Linked DNA regions of Alloactinosynnema sp. L-07. The protein of the gene in region 1 interacts with the protein of each later gene in a pairwise test. Links are inferred from orthologs where the notes say so. Each region holds a gene or a part of one and is shown in the gene's direction. Other genes may lie near its edges.

Region 1 (4,426 bases):
GGTCGGCGCCGCGGTGGTGAAACTGGTGCTGTTCGACCTGTCGGCGCTCGACGGGATGGCCAGGGTCGCGGTCTTCCTTGGCGCCGGTCTGGTGCTGCTGACCGCCGGAACCCGCTACGCCCGCCTGGTCGCGAACCGAACGGCCGCCGACTGACCGGCTTCGGTCTATTTCGGACACCACGGCAGGCGACCGGCGGTTCCGCACGATCGGATGGCGCATGTACCTAGGACGGGTGACATCGCGGCGTGCCACGCCGGGTGGGTGGGGTGTCGTTGGGCACCGTCGTCCCGGCGTCACCCCCTCTCAAGAAATGGGTACATCGTGTTCAAGAAGATCGCTACCGTCGTCGCCGCGACCGGCGCTGCGCTGCTCGCCGGCCTGGCCACCGCGGGCACCGCCGCCGCCACGCCCCCGCACCACCCGGGTTCGGACCACCACCACGGCGACTACACCATCAGCATCCTCGGCAACTCCTGCGTCGCCCCGTGGCAGTGGAACGGCCCGATCGAGGCAGGCACTGTCGGACACGGTGCGGGCTACGCCGCGTGCAACGGCAACTCGACCAACTCCAACGACTCACACGGCTACACGCTGAGCGTCCTCGACAACGCCTGCGTCGCGCCGTGGCAGTGGAACGGCCCGATCGAGACGCTGACCGCCGGTCACTGGGTCGAGTACGCCGCCTGCAACGACAACAGCGCGAACGGCTGATCCAAGCCCCACGATTCTCGCCCCCGGTGCCCACGAGGCACCGGGGGCGAGTTCGTCTCTGGGCAAAAGCCAGCCTTGCGCTGCGGTTGCGGGGTGCTCGATAGAAACCAACGAGACGTGTTCGGGAGGTGGTGGCCCCCGCGCCACCCAGGGAGGGAGGCGTTGGCATTGCCTGGAACCGCTGTGGCCTTGGCCGAGACCCACATTGTCCGAATCGACCCGCGGACGCGCCCGCTGTCGCTGATCTCGGGCCCGGTGGTGTCGCTGACCATCGCCCGGCTGAAGGTCCATGGCTCGCCCCGCAGCCTCGGCCTGGACGCCGACCATGTCCACACCCTCGCCGAGTCCCTCGACGCGCTGCCGCCGATCGTGGTGCACCGCGGGTCCATGCGGGTGATCGACGGGGCGCACCGGGTGCGGGCGGCGCAGTCGCTCGGCCGCACCGAGATCGCCGCGCGGTTCTTCGACGGTGACGACGCCGACGCGTTCGTGCTGGCTGTGCGCTCCAACGTCACCCACGGCCTGCCGCTGTCGCTGGCCGACCGCAAGGCCGCGGCGACCGACATCCTGGAGTCGCACCCGCAATGGTCGGACCGGATGATCGCGCGGGTCACCGGACTGTCCCCGAAGACCGTGGCCCGGTGCCGGGGCTGCGCGCCCGAGCAGCGCATCGGCCAGGACGGGCGGGTGCGGCCCACCAACAGCCTGGAGAAACGCCGGATCGCCCGCGACCTGATGCGCGACGACCCGACCCTGTCGCTGCGCCAGGTCGCGCGCTCCGCGGGCATCTCCCCGGAGACCGTCCGCGCGGTGCGCACCCGGATGCTGCGCGGCGAGGACCCGGTCCGGCTGGCCCGCGCCGAACCCACGCCCGCGCCGGTCCCCGAGCAGCCGCAGCCGGACTGGCCGTCGGTGCTGCACCGGCTGCGCACCGACCCGTCGATCCGCTTCACCGAGAACGGGCGCGCGCTGCTGCGGCTGATGGACGCGCACGCGGTGAACAACGGCCGCCTGGACACCATCGCCGAGAACGTCCCACCGCACTGCAGGCAGCTCATCGCGCAGGTGGCCGTCGAGTTCGCCCAGGCGTGGCACCGCTTCGCCGAGCAACTCGAGCGCGTCCCCGTGACCCAGTGATGGAGAAGACGACAGTGGTAGGCATTCCCACGATCGCGCCGTATTCGATGCCCGCGTCCGCCGAGTTGCCCGGCAACACCGCGAACTGGGTGACCGACCCCAGCCGCGCGGTGCTGCTTATCCACGACATGCAGCGCTTCTTCCTGCGGCCCCTGCCCGACAGCGTGCGGGAGCCCCTGGTGGCGAACACCGCCGCACTGCGCGAGCGCTGTCGTGAACTGGGTGTTCCCGTCGGGTACACCGCGCAGCCGGGCGGGATGACCGACGAGCAGCGGGGCCTGCTGAAGGACTTCTGGGGGCCGGGGATGCGGGTGGACCCGGCCGACCGGGAGATGGTGGAGCCGCTGACCCCGGACCCGGCGGACTGGGTGTTCACCAAGTGGCGCTACAGCGCTTTCTTCCGGTCCGACCTGCTGGAGCGGATGCGCGGACTCGGCCGAGACCAGCTGATCATCTGCGGGGTCTACGCCCATGTCGGTGTCCTGATGAGCGCGGTCGAGGCGTTCACCAACGACATCGAGACCTTCGTGGTGGCCGACGCGGTCGCCGACTTCTCCGCCGACCACCACCGGCTCGCCATCGAGTACGCGGCCCAGCGCTGCGCGGTCGTGGTCACCGCCGACGAGGTCTTCCCGTGAGTCCCCTGGCGAAGGTGCTGTCGGCGGACCCGCCACCGTTCGCCCTGCTGCGTCGCTCCCCCGGCCAGGTCGACGTGCTGATCGGCGAGGTGTCGACGCCGCCGACCCTGGCCGACGTGCCGCTCGGGCCGGAGGTGCTGGTGGTCGTCCCGTACCGGCAGATCGCCGAACGCGGCTTCGACACCGTCGATGACGGCGCCCCGCTCATCGCCCTGCGGGTGACCGAGCGGGCAACGGTGGCGCTGGCCGACGTGCTGGGCGCGGTGGCGAACCGGCCGATCCGGCTGGTGGACGGCCACTTCGACGTGTCGGACGAGGACTACGCGGCGACCGTGCGCGCGATCATCGATGACGAGATCGGCCACGGCGCGGGATCGAACTTCGTGCTCAAGCGGTCTTATGTCGCCGACATCGCCGACTACGGCCCGGCGGCCGCGCTGACCTTCTTCCGCAGGCTGTGTGAGCGGGAGGTGGGCGCGCACTGGACTTTCGTGGTGCACACCGGCGACCGCGCGTTCGTCGGCGCCAGCCCGGAGCGCCATGTCAGCCTGCGTGACGGCGTCGCGGTGATGAACCCGATCAGCGGCACCTACCGCTACCCGCCGACCGGCCCGACGCTGGCCGGGATGGTCGACTTCCTCGACGACGCCAAGGAACGCGACGAACTGCGCATGGTGGTCGACGAGGAACTGAAGATGATGGCCCGCATCTGCCGCACCAGCGGGCGCGTCGTCGGCCCGTATCTCAAGGAGATGGCCCGGCTGGCGCACACGGAGTACTTCATCGAGGGCCACACCGACCGGGACCCACGCGAGATCCTGCGGGAGACGATGTTCGCGCCGACGGTGACCGGCAGCCCCTTGGAGAGCGCGTGCCGGGTGATCGCCCGGTATGAGCCGGAGGGCCGCGGGTACTACAGCGGGGTCGCCGCGCTCATCGGGCACGACGAAGGTGGGCGGCCCACCATGGACTCGGCGATCATGATCCGCACAGCGGACATCGACGCTGGAGGGCGGATGCGGATCGCGGTGGGCGCCACGGTGGTGCGGCACTCGGATCCGGCGTCGGAGGTGGCCGAGACCAGGGCGAAGGCGGCCGGACTGCTGTCGGCGCTGGACGCCGAGCGGCCCGTGCTGAGCGAACATCCGCGCGTGCTGGCCATGCTCGCGGGACGCAACGTCGGGCTGTCCGGCTTCTGGCTGGCCGGTTCCCCGGCGCGGGCGGCGGTGGCGGGGCTGGCGGGTGTGCGGGTGCTTGTGGTCGACGCGGAGGACACGTTCACCGCGATGATCGCCCACCAACTCGGCTCGCTGGGTCTGGACGTGACGGTGCGCCGTTTCGACGACCCCTACAAGGTCGACGAGTACGAGTTGGTGGTGATGGGACCGGGTCCAGGGGATCCGCGGGACACCGGCCACCACCGCATCGCGCACCTGCACTCGACGATCAGCGGGCTGTTGGAGCGGCGGCGGCCGTTTCTTGCGGTGTGCCTGAGTCATCAGGTGCTGTGCGGCCTGCTCGGGCTCGTGCTGCGCCGCTGTGAGCAGTCCAACCAGGGCAGACAGCGCGAGATCGACCTGTTCGGCGCGACCGAGTTGGTCGGGTTCTACAACTCCTTCGCCGCGCACAGCGACGAGGACAAGATCGACCCAGCCGACATCGGGCTGGTCGAGATCAGCCACGACGTCGACAGCGGGGAGGTCCACGCGCTGCGCGGACCGTTCTTCGCCTCGATGCAGTTCCACGCCGAGTCCGTCCTCACCGAGGACGGGCCGCGGATCCTTGCCGCGCGGATCAGAGAGGTGTTGGGCAGATGAAGGCCTCGGTCACCTGGTGGGACCTGACCGACTCGTCCCAGACGATCGACTCGCTGCGGGAGTACCTGCGCGACGAGGGGGTCTCGCCGTGGACCTCGGTGCGGGGGCTGCGGCTGAAGTTC
Region 2 (4,464 bases), 2.2 Mb from region 1 along the record:
CCACGATCGACGACCTGATCGACCGGTTCGAGCTCGGCGGGGACGACCGAACGTTGGCGTTGTCCGCGTTGGACTTCGACCTGTCGGTGTTCGACCTGTTCGCGCCGCTGTCGGTCGGGGGAGCGGTGGTGATCGCGTCGGGTGACCGGCGTGACGCCGCCGCGTGGGGCGAGCTGATCGCCGAGCACCGGGTCACCGTCCTCAACTGCGTTCCTGCGCTGCTTGACATGGTGTTGACGTCCGGGACGGCGTTGGGGGACTCGCTGCGGTTGGTGCTGCTCGGGGGTGACTGGGTCGGGGTGGATCTGCCTGCGCGGCTGGCCGAGGCGGTTCCCGGCTGCCGGTTCGTGGCGTTGGGCGGGACCACGGAGACCGCCATCCACTCCACGGTGTGCGAGGTGACCGGTCCCGTTCCCGAGCATTGGCACGCCGTGCCCTACGGCACCCCGTTGCGCGGTGTGCGGTGTCGGGTGGTGGACGCGCAGGGCCGTGACTGCCCGGAGTGGGTTCCCGGTGAGCTGTGGATCGGCGGTGACGGCGTCGCGCGGGGGTACCGGGGCGACCCGGACCGGACCGCTGACCGCTTCGTCACCCACGAGGGCCTGCGTTGGTACCGGACCGGCGACATCGCCCGGTACCTCGACGACGGCGGCCTCGAGTTCCTCGGCCGCCGCGACGACCAGGTGAAGATTCGCGGCTACCGGGTCGAGTTGGGCGAGGTCGAGGCGGCGCTCGTGGCCGACGCGGCCGTGCGCGAGGCCGTCGCCGTGGTCACCGGGGCAGGTCGCCGCACCCTGGTCGCGGGCGTCGTGCCGGACTCCGACGCGGTCGACCCGATCGCGGTCGCCGACCGGGTTCGCGAGTTGGTTCCCACCCACATGGTGCCGGACCGGATCGTCGTCCTGGACGCCATTCCGTTGAGCACCAACGGAAAGGTCGACCGCTCGGCGGTTCGCCGCCTGATCGGGGACGTCGCCCGCGAGGACGGCGCGGGCCCGCAGAGTCCGCTGGAGAACGTGATCGATCTTGTGTGGCGTGAAGTGCTCGGCCTGGAGCGGGTCGGGCGCGACGAGGAGCTGTTCACGGTCGGCGGCGACTCCGTGATCGCGACCGCGATCGTGTCGCGACTGCGGGAGCTGCTGGACACGCGGACCGTCACGGTGCGGACGCTGTTCGCCGCCCCGACCGTCGCCGGGTTCGCCGCTGAGCTGATCCTCGCCCAGGACCGGCCGGGACGGCTGGAATCCGTGGCCGAGTTGGTGTGGGAGATCGAGTCCCTCAGCGACGACGAGGTGCTCGCCCGAGCCGAGGGTTTGGCATGAGGGCTACGTCGCTTGACGGCGCGGTCGGCTGGCCCGAGGACGTGGCGGCCCGCTACCGGGCCGCGGGCTACTGGCGAGGGGAGACCCTTGGCGGGCTGTTGGCCGACTGGGCTGTGCGCCACGGTGACTCGGTCGCGGTGGTCGACGGCGACCGCAGGATCGCCTACCGCGAGCTGGACCGGCTGGCCGACGTGCTCGCCGCCGGGCTGCTCGACCGGGGAGTCCGGCGCGGGGACCGGTTGATCGTGCAGTTGCCGAACGTCGCCGAGTTCGTCGTGCTGACCTTCGCGCTGGCCAGGATCGGGGCGGTGCCGGTGATGGCGCTGCCCGCGCACCGCCGCACCGAGATCGCGCACCTCGCGGAGCTGTCCGGTGCGATCGGCTACGTCATCCCCGACGTCCACCAGGGGTTCGACCACCGAACGCTCGCCGAGCAGATCCCGTCGGTGGCCGACCACGTGCTGGTCGTCGGCGATCCAGGCAGCTTCACCGCCCTCGACGCCGTCGCCGGGGATCCGGGTTCGCTCGCGCTAGTCCCGCCGATCGACCCCGGTGCCGTCGCCGTGCTGCTGATCTCCGGCGGGACGACCGGGCGGCCCAAGCTGATCACCCGAACCCATGACGACTACGCCTACAACGCGCGGGCGAGCGCGGAGGTGTGCGACCTGACGGCGGAGGACCGGTACCTGGTCAGCCTGCCCATCGCGCACAACTTCCCGCTCGCGTGCCCAGGGCTGCTGGGGGTACTCGGTGTCGGCGGCACGGCCGTCATGGCCCCGGCGCCGAGCCCGGACGTCGCCTTCGACCTCATCGAACGCGAGCGGATCACCGTCACCGCGCTGGTGCCGCCCATGGCCAGGATGTGGGTCGACGCCGCGCGCTGGTCCCCGGGTGACCGGTCCAGCCTGCGGCTCGTGCAGGTCGGAGGGTCCAAAATGGACTCCGAACTGGCCAGGGAGATCCCGGGCGCACTGGGTTGTCACGCACAGCAGGTCTTCGGGATGGCTGAGGGACTGCTCAATTACACGCGCGCCGACGATCCGGTCGAGCTGGTCGAGAACACCCAGGGCAGGCCGCTGAGCCCGGACGACGAGGTGCGGGTGGTCGACGCGGACGGGCACGAGGTCGCGCCGGGCGAGGTGGGGGAGTTGCTCACCCGAGGCCCGTACACCCCGCGTGGCTACTTCCGCGCCGACGCGCACAACGCGGCGGTCTTCACCGCGGACGGGTACTTCCGCACCGGTGACCTGGTGCGTCAGCTCCCCAGCGGTCACCTGGTGGTCGAGGGTCGGATCAAGGACGTGGTCAACCGCGGTGGGGAGAAGGTTCCCGCGACGGAGCTTGAGGACCACCTGCTCGCGCACCCCGCGGTCGCCCAGGCGGCCGTGATCGGGCTGCCCGACGATCTGCTCGGCGAGCTGGTGTGCGCGGTGATCGTGGCGAGCGAGCAAGGGGCGCCGAAGCTCAAGGCGCTCAAGGCGTACCTGACAGAACTCGGCGTGGCCCGCTACAAGCTGCCCGACAAGCTCGTCGTCGTGACCGAGTTCCCCCTGACCGCCGTGGGGAAGATCAGCAAACGCGAGCTCGTCGCCCGGCTGTCCGACAGCTGACACCGGCCACCGCACACCCACAGACATCGGATCAAGGAAAGGCACGACCGTGGCCACCCAGAACGGGCCAGCTGGTATCGACACACTCCGGCGCGAACTGCTGCGGCGCAAGCTGGCCGAACTCGAACTGGCCGAGTCGCCCGCGGCGACTCCGCGCCCGCGACGATCGCTGACCTCCGGGCAGCGGCGGATGTGGTCGCTGCAGCAGCTGGACCCGACCACGGCCGGGTACAACGTGCGGATCGCGGTCGACCTGGGTGGTCGGCTCGACGTCGAGGCGATGGCCGCCGCCGTCCGCGCCGTGGTCGCCCGGCACGACATCCTCCGCACGACCTACGGGATGGCCGATGACGGCGAGGTCACGCCGACGGTGCACACCGACCTTCCGCCGGTCGTCGAGCGACACAACCTCACCTCGTTGCCCGTCGGTGACCGCGAAGTCGAGACCGACCGACTGTGCCGGGACCTGGGCGCGCGGCCGTTCGACCTCGCGGTGGACTCACCGCTGCGCGTCGGGGTGATCGTGACCGGCGCGGACACCGCGACCGTGGTCGTCGTCGCCCACCACATCGCGTGGGACGACAGCACGTCGGCGATCTTCTTCGGCGAGCTGATGCGGGCCTACGGCGATGCCGACGCGCTGTCGGGGCCCGCCCGCCAGTTCGCCGATCTCATGATCGAGGAGCCGGGCGAGTCCGGGCTTGCCTTCTGGCGCGACGCGTTGGCCAGTCCACCCGACCCGCTGGACCTGCCGCTGCTGGGCGCGGCGGACTCGGGCGTCGACCAACAGCGGTCGATGCGGCCCGGCGCCGCCGCCCGCGTCCGCGACCACGCCAGGTCCGAGGGCGCGTCGACCTTCATGGTCCTGCTCGCCGCCGTCACCGCGCTGTTGCACCGCTACACCGGATCCCGTGACCTGGTCATCGGCGCGCCCGTGGTGAACCGGGACCTGCCTGGCGGCGACGAGGTCGTCGGCTACCTCGGCAACACGATCCCGCTGCGGATGCAGATACAGGACGGCGACACTTTCGTCGACCTCCTCACCCGCGCCAAGAGCACCTGCCTGGCCGCCTACGCCCACCAGGACGTCGACCTCGATGACGTGGCCAGGGCGGTCGACCCAGGCCGGACCCGCGGCGCCGCAGGACTGTTCGACGTCGTGCTCTCGCTGCGCGCGCCCGTGTTGGAACCCTTTCGCGACAGCGGTTTCACGGCGGCACGCAGGCACGTTCCCGGACCCGACGCGCGGTTCGCGCTGACGCTGGCCGTCGAGACCGACGGCGACGACATGACCGTCGAGGCCAACCACCCGGCCACGACCCACGGCACCGAATTGGTCGCCCAACTGCTTGCCCACCTCGACCTGCTGCTCGCCGCCGCGCTCGCCGCGCCCGCGACGCCGATCACTGACCTGCCGATCCTCACCGACGCTGAGCGCGCCCGGCTCGCCGAGTGGAACGACACCGCCGCCGACGTCGCCCCGCCGCTGCTGGCCGAGCTGTTCGCCGCGCGGGCCGCGGCCACCCCGGACG

What was found. The genes of interacting proteins can lie anywhere in the genome.
Region 2: the proteins of BN1701_RS17460 (region 1) and BN1701_RS08035 interact in binary tests that used the Escherichia coli proteins (3 or more experiments, as listed by UniProt). The link is inferred for Alloactinosynnema sp. L-07 from one-to-one orthologs.

What each region holds. Positions count from the first base shown.
Region 1 is NZ_LN850107.1:3,945,936-3,950,361, forward strand. The notes cover bases 706-3,667. They hold BN1701_RS17460 (isochorismatase family protein), read left to right. Parts: upstream 706-1,848; coding sequence 1,849-2,487; downstream 2,488-3,667. Other genes in these bases: BN1701_RS17450 (hypothetical protein), read left to right, coding at 706-712; BN1701_RS17455 (ParB N-terminal domain-containing protein), read left to right, coding at 875-1,849; BN1701_RS17465 (anthranilate synthase family protein), read left to right, coding at 2,484-3,667. Also shown: BN1701_RS17445 (DUF2339 domain-containing protein), read left to right, coding at 1-154; more of BN1701_RS17450, read left to right, coding at 323-705; more of BN1701_RS17465, read left to right, coding at 3,668-4,304; BN1701_RS17470 (hypothetical protein), read left to right, coding at 4,301-4,426. UniProt on the Escherichia coli protein: Involved in the biosynthesis of the siderophore enterobactin (enterochelin), which is a macrocyclic trimeric lactone of N-(2,3-dihydroxybenzoyl)-serine.
Region 2 is NZ_LN850107.1:1,702,539-1,707,002, forward strand. Bases 626-3,625 are described here. They hold BN1701_RS08035 ((2,3-dihydroxybenzoyl)adenylate synthase), read left to right. Parts: upstream 626-1,318; coding sequence 1,319-2,932; downstream 2,933-3,625. Other genes in these bases: BN1701_RS08030 (salicylate synthase), read left to right, coding at 626-1,322; BN1701_RS08040 (non-ribosomal peptide synthetase), read left to right, coding at 2,982-3,625. Also shown: more of BN1701_RS08030, read left to right, coding at 1-625; more of BN1701_RS08040, read left to right, coding at 3,626-4,464. UniProt on the Escherichia coli protein: Involved in the biosynthesis of the siderophore enterobactin (enterochelin), which is a macrocyclic trimeric lactone of N-(2,3-dihydroxybenzoyl)-serine.